DNA from 2 places in the Lysinibacillus sp. FSL W7-1291 genome. Region 1 is predicted to be linked to the other one. Evidence: riboswitches for the same ligand, from Rfam matches in the RefSeq annotation. Region 1 holds a riboswitch; the other holds the start of a gene.
What was found. A riboswitch is a leader RNA that binds a small molecule or an ion and turns the genes downstream of it on or off. The one in region 1 is predicted to bind FMN.

Region 1 (3,736 bases):
AAAATCACGAATGTATCAAAGTCAGGCTTTAAATACATATCAGATTCCTCTATACGCACAAAACCTTCAATGGATGAACCATCAAACATGACTTTATTATCTAATGCTTTTTCTAACTGACTGACAGGGACTTCCACATTTTTGATTGTTCCTAATATATCTGTAAATTGTAGGCGAATAAATTTCACATTTTCTTCCTTTACTCGGCGTATAATATCTTCTTTTGTGTAATGTTTCATTCTTCACCACTCCAATGTAAATTTAGTTAACATACGTTTTTATAACTGTTCTTAAAATACATGAAAATTGAAATTCACGCAATAGATATGTTAGGTTTTATAACATAGTTTTTTTAGAATATATTTATCTTGATTTTCGATGCATAAAAAAAGTGTATCCATTTCCACAATGGATACACTTTTTTTATTTTAATATTGTAATAGCATATTAATGAACACAACTAGAATAACGATCGGTACAACGACTAACATTAACATACGATATGTTGCATAATAGCCCTGTCCTAAGTGACTACCCATTAACAGTTCTTTCCTTACAAATTCCTTATCCACTATGTGGGCAATAAAAATCGCAATGAATAAATTTCCTAATGGCAGCATTATATTCGACACTAAAAAATCAGTGGCATCAAAAATACTTTTCTCAAAAATGGTTACATCCGATAAAACACTAGAAGAAAGTGCCGCTGGAATAGCCGCAATCAATACGACTACACCAAGTAAAAGCGTCCACATCGGACGAGATTTCTGACTATGTTCCATAAATGCCGCTACGATAATCTCATATAAACTAAATGATGACGTTAATGTAGCAAATAAAAATAGCAATAAAAACATCGCTAAAAATAATTCTCCAAACGGCATTTGACTAAAAGCTGTCGGCAGCACCATGAACAACAAGCCCGGTCCCGCGGCTGGCTCTAAATCAAAGGCAAACACAACAGGGAAGATTGCTAAACCCGCTAAAAATGATACAAGCACGGTTAAGAGCACAACAGAACCTGCTGAATTCGGAAGGCTGACATCTTTTTTTAGATAGGAACTATATGTAACAAGACAAGAAAATCCTACAGCTAATCCAAAGAATGATTGTCCTAACGCTTCTAATAATGCCCTACCAGTAATATTTGAGAAATCAGGCCATAAGAAGAATTTCACTCCCTCCATTGCGCCATCTAATGTAACAGCACGCACAACCAGAACAATGAACATCACAAAGAGTAACGGCATCATCCATTTATTCGCCTTTTCAATACCATTTTGTACACCTAATGAAATAACGAGTACGTTAGCTAATGTAAACAAAGCTAAACCTACTAGCGTAATCCATGGTGTACCTATAATTTTTCCAAATAGTGCAGCTGGATCAATCGCAGGATCTATCACAGCGCCAGCAACACCTAGCCCGCTGTAAATAAAGATCCAACCTCCAACAACACTATAAAATGTTAATAATAAAAAACAACCTAGCACACCCATTCGGCCAATCCAAGCCCATCCCGTTTTTGTCGGAGCAACCTTTTTATACGCGGTTACCGCCTCCGATTGTGTACCACGCCCTAAAACATACTCGGACAATAGCATTGGCAACCCTATTAATAACGTAAATAACACAAAGATTAGGAAGAATGCACCTCCACCACTTTGCCCCGTTACATACGGTAGCTTCCAAATTGCTCCTAGTCCAATCGCAGCACCCGCTGATGCTAAAATAAATCCTAATTTACTAGACCACTGTCCCTTTTTTTCACTCATCTCTTCAAACTCCTCAAACTTTCTAAACTCCCCTCTATTCTACATGAAAATGTGTTCTTCGACTAGATTATAATAATAAAGCACTAGAGCACGAACATTTTCTACTACTTTTTTCTAATTTTATTCGTCCCATCACTTCTTCCCACAAAAAAACCTCGAGCTAACTACTCGAGGTTTATGGTCCATTATTTTGCTATATACATAGAGCGCTGGCGGTCGATCCATTTGCGCATTGTAGTAAATAAAAACGCCATAATAGCTGTTAATAAAATACCTTTTACAATATTAAATGGTAAAATTCCAGCGACGATCATTTTATAAAGGGAGTCACCTACAACAGGTTCCATACCAAGGAAATATGTGTACATCGGTAAAAATACAACATAGTTCAAAACGCTCATTCCTACTGCCATCACGACTGTTCCTGTCGCTAAACCTCCAACAAGACCAGCAGTCGTTTTAAAACGATTAAAAATAAAGCTAACTGGCAAAATAAATAAAATGCCTGTTGTAAAGTTGGCAATATGCCCTACTGGCACACCTGTTGGCGTACCCGAGAAAATCCAATCCAACACATTTTTAAATAATTCTACTAAAATACCAGCTACAGGTCCCATTGTGATGGCCGCTATTAATGCAGGCATATCACTAAAGTCCACTTCCAAAAATGCTGGGAACGGCGGTATTGGGAAATTAAAAAGCATTAATAAAAACGAAATACTGCTCAGCATACCAATCGTAATAAACGATTGAAGTTTAACATTTTTCTTCATAGAAAACTCTCTCCTCTTTGCTGATTCAATCTCGCAAGAAGAAAGGTGACGATCTTTCAATTGTTAGCATGAAAAAACCCTTATGCATTAAAAAGCACAAGGGAGAAAGGCATGACGAATAAGCGTCAATCTAAACTATTTTTTGAGCACTATTTTAAAAGCCATACAAAAAAAGCGCTCGGTCATAGTTCATTTCATAACAATGAATGACGATCGTACCTCCATCTTCTCCCATCCAGACTGTAACTGTCGGCCTTGGAATTTCACCAAGTCAGCCATGCAAATAAATTTGCACAGGTCGCGGGCTAAAGAGTTTTGCCTAAACCATTCGAGTTAATGAATAAACATTAACGGTTTAGCACTCTATTACCGCCGGTCGGGATTTTCACCCTGCCCCGAAGATGAATCACTATTATTTTATACTACAGTTTTACTATAAAGAATTATCAACAAAAAGTAAATAGTTCTGCTCAAAAAACCTATTAGACTTGTATGCATTGTAAAAAAAATGGAGCATCCTCACCGAACAGGAATGCTCCATTTCTTATTGTTATTTTCTTTGACTAAGGCATATATTGCTTATTTGGCCCTACAGGCTTTGGTAAAAACATTTTTAAATCAAAGCCCTCCCAGCTTTCTTGGACAACATTATTTAGGCGTAATTGTTGGTCAAAGCTAGCAGCCGTTAACATCATGGCCTCAATCAGTTGTGTGGCACGAATCGGTTCCATTGATGTTAAATCAAGCGGAAGATCAAATGTAACGACTACGCCCTCTGCTTCCTCTGTCACCGTATATGATACGTTTTCAGGAACAACGGACACATAGACATCATCATTTTTATTTTTCATCAGTGTGAGCGCCTCTGTGACATTTGCAAATGTTTGACGGAAATCTGGTGATAAATATTCTGCACCTGTACCATCTTGATATATATAATAATTATAATGCTTGGCGTTCGTTAATGACATAGGTGGACTTGGCTCACCTTCTTGAGAAAACTCATAAGGTGTTCCATCTTCATTTTGAATCTCAACTTCTGTATATTCAGAATCAGAGAATGTATCCTCCAAAGTTCCTTTGTACTCATTGACAGTAGCAGAAGCAACATCATAGCTATTGTCCTTTGGTAGCACATGGACAAGCTTATCGTCCTTCTCCTTCAGCTCACCTTTGTAAGGATGGTAA
Region 2 (3,736 bases), 330 kb from region 1:
TAGCGACATCCATAATTGCTCCAATCGTACTCATAATAATGACGGAGGCACCAATCTGCACAAAATCAACACCAATATAAAGGGAAAAGATGCTTATTTCTTCTGTTGATTCTTCACCAAATCCTTGAATCATCAACTTTTTCGTTACAAATGTAATAAAAAGAAGTAAGACAACAATCGTCACCATAGTGGAGATAAATGCTGTAATGGTTTTACTGTTTGTTTTATTGATATAGAAAAGGCTAATACAACTAATAATTGTACAGGCAACGAACGTTAAGATGATGGGGCTATTTTTAGGGTTGGTCATTAAAAAGATCGTCACAAAGAGCACACCGAAATTTAGGAATAAAGAAAGAAACGAACGTACACCTTGCTTCCCGCCAATTGCGACCATCAATAGACATAAAATAAAAGCTAATAACACAATTACATTCATTCTTGAACCCTCTTTCGATTAATGAAAAATAGAGCAGTATACTGACTGATCGGAATCGTGAGGACAACCCCAATACCACCTGCTAAGGCGCGAGCTAATTCTAAAGAAAGATTCAAGGACAGCGTGAGTCCTAAAGTAGAAGAATTTTTCAAATAGAGAATAACCATCGGTATGGAGCCACAAAGGTAGGCAAAGAACAAAATACTCGTAATGGTGCCCATAATATCTTTCCCGATTTCATGCCCTGAAGATTTAAGTGCCTTCACAGAAATAGTAGGGTCTTGTTCATATAAAGCAAAGATTGAAGAAGCCATCGTAATAGAGACATCCATGACAGCCCCAAGTGAGCCAATAAATAAGCCAGCCATAAAGACTGTACGATAGGGGCGTGTTAAAAATTGCATTTCTTCATAGCGAAGACCGTTTTCACCAGTTAACCACATCACGACAGAGCTAATGATGAGTGCCATAACGGTTCCTAAAAGTGTAGACACAATAGCTGCATACGTTTTCGTGTTCAAGCCGCTAATCAGTAACAACGAAATGATCGTAAATAGAAGAGCGCAAATACCACTGATGACTAACAAGCTCAGGTTACCATGTTTCACATATAAATCTAACGCGAATGATAAAATCAATGCATTGACAATTAAACTAATGATGGAAAACAAGCCTTGTCTTTTTCCTATAAGGAGTAAGACAAAAATAAAAATCCACGCAATCATGAGAAGGGTTTGATCTCGTTTTAAATCGAGAATGGTCCCAGTTAGCCCTGACTGTGATCCGTGATTATCTATGGAGACAAAGATTTCATTGCCCACACGGTATTCTTGATCGAAAGCTCCAGAGGCGGAATAGTCATTCGTCAAATGGATGGATTGCCCTTTATGTGGTCCATTTTGTATCACGGCTGTAATATGCTGTGTAAATAAATAATCATCATTATCATACATATCTGTCATTGGTTCTGATTCTGCTACATCAGCTTTTATCACCTCAGCAATCGGTCGATCATAAAATGATTCATTATGATGAACGAACACAATCGAAAGCACGCAGCAGAGCATTAATAAGGCATAGAAAATACCTTGCTTCAATGGGATGTTTTTAAAAAATAGCAAGTAAATGACCTCCAAAGTGCTGGACTGAATTGTCACTTGTAAAGGAACGTTTTAGTGAAAGGGAAGTTCCATGCACAGTTTAAATGTTATCAGTTTAATGATTTCGTTTACATTTATCAAGTCATTGTTATATTAAGCTGAAGACTCCCTTGCTGACGAGTGATTAAACACCTGATAACACCATCAAAAAACGCCGCCTCCTGTGGCAATAATATTGCATGTTGCCTCAATGCCTCAGGCGGACGTCACAAACGCGAAAAACCTGGATGCATTGTTGATCTGCTATAATTCTTTTTGAAAAATTTTTAAAAAGAAGGATGGATAATAGAATAAAATAGTGTTATCGTAAGATTAGCTAAATAAAAAATCCTTCAGGGTAGGGTGAAATTCCCGATCGGCGGTGATGAAGTAATTCAAAGTCCGTGAGCGCAAGCTGATTTGGTGCAAATCCAAAACCGACAGTTATAGTCTGGATGGGAGAAGGGTAAAAATGCGAGCTTTTTAAATTGATTGTAATTTAGAAGGTTTATTTTCCTATGCATTTATTACACTACTTCCCACAAGCTTGTTGGGAAGTTTTTTTATTTAGTGCCAATCGAATAGAAGATGTTCTTCGGGGTAGGGTGAAATTCCCAATCGGCGGTGATGAAGTAATTCAAAGTCCGTGAGCGCAAGCTGATTTGGTGCAAATCCAAAACCGACAGTTATAGTCTGGATGGGAGAAGAACAAATGAGATGACAGTCTATGGAAAAAATAGTTTTCAATTAGGCTTATTTGTTGATGTCTTATACTCCCAAACCCCTTTGCTGAAAGGGGTTTTTGTTTTTTATCGATAGCTAGAGAAGGAGGAGACGGATAAAACTAGAGAAGTGACGGATAGACCTTCGAAACTGATGGATAAGACTTCAAAAGTGAGGGATAGAAGCCTAAATCAATGAAAAGTAGGTGATGGAATGTTTACAGGGCTTGTAGAGGATATTGGCATTTTAAAAGCCATGCAAAGCGATAGGGACAGTATGAAAATAACAGTTCAATCAGCCAAGATAGCAGAAGATGTCAAGCTTGGAGATAGTATCGCGGTTAATGGTGTTTGTTTAACGGTGACATATTTTACGGAACAGACGCTTACGATGGATGTGATGCCTGAAACAGTCAACGCAACCAATTTACAGCAGCTCGTGGTAGGGGATTCCGTGAATTTAGAGCGTGCCATGCCTGCTAATGGGCGATTTGGCGGTCATTTTGTTGCTGGACATGTGGATGGGGTCGGTAAAATTTTGTGCAAACGTCCAGTAGCCAACGCAGTCTATATCGATATCGAATTGTCAGAGGAACTAACCAAATTTTGCATTCCAAAGGGTTCTATTACGATTGATGGCACAAGCTTAACCCTTTTCCATGTTGACACGAACAGTGTCACGATTTCACTAATTCCCCATACGTACAAAGAAACCGTATTAGGCATGAAGAAGGCTGGAGCGATTGTGAATATCGAAACAGATTTAGTTGGTAAATATATTTTACAGCACCTGAAAAAAGGGCAAGCAACACCAACCATTACGAGAGATTACTTAGCGCAACATGGTTTTTAACAACTGAACGAGGAGATGACAAAAGTGCTATATGCAATTGAAGAGGCCATTGAGGATTTAAAGCAAGGCAAAATGATTGTAGTGGTTGATGACGAGGATCGGGAAAATGAAGGAGATCTTCTGGCACTCGCTGAATTCATGACACCAGCAACTATAAACTTTATGGCAACCTATGGTAGAGGATTAATTTGTACACCGATTTCACAGCAGCTTGCACAACAGCTAGATTTACATCCGATGGTTCAGCACAATACGGATAATCACCAAACAGCGTTTACCGTAAGTATCGACCATGAGGATACAACGACAGGAATTAGTGCCTATGAACGAGCATTTACGATACAAAAAATGATTGAAAAGCAAGCAAAGCCGATTGAGTTTCGTCGACCTGGTCATGTTTTTCCGCTCATTGCGAAAGATAATGGTGTTTTAGAGCGAAGAGGGCATACGGAGGCGACTGTCGATTTGGCGAAGCTTTGTCATAGCGTGCCAGTGGGTGTTATTTGCGAGATCATGGGCGATGATGGTCATATGCTACGCTTTGAGGAATTGATAAAGTACGCAGCACAGCATGACTTGAAAA

Region 2: another riboswitch for FMN. It lies ahead of ribE (riboflavin synthase); the one in region 1 lies ahead of NST76_RS05940 (ECF transporter S component).

Annotation. Positions count from the first base shown of each region.
Region 1 is NZ_CP151994.1:1,265,092-1,268,827, reverse strand. It holds gene glnA (type I glutamate--ammonia ligase) at 1-239, opposite strand, end outside; gene NST76_RS05945 (sodium-dependent transporter) at 429-1,775, opposite strand; gene NST76_RS05940 (ECF transporter S component) at 1,961-2,548, opposite strand; FMN riboswitch at 2,768-2,955, opposite strand; gene NST76_RS05935 (hypothetical protein) at 3,112-3,736, opposite strand, start outside.
Region 2 is NZ_CP151994.1:1,593,668-1,597,403, forward strand. It holds gene NST76_RS07605 (YibE/F family protein) at 1-439, opposite strand, end outside; gene NST76_RS07610 (YibE/F family protein) at 436-1,560, opposite strand; FMN riboswitch at 1,924-2,049, shown strand; FMN riboswitch at 2,166-2,291, shown strand; gene ribE (riboflavin synthase) at 2,515-3,153, shown strand; partial or broken gene ribB (3,4-dihydroxy-2-butanone-4-phosphate synthase) at 3,178-3,736, shown strand, end outside.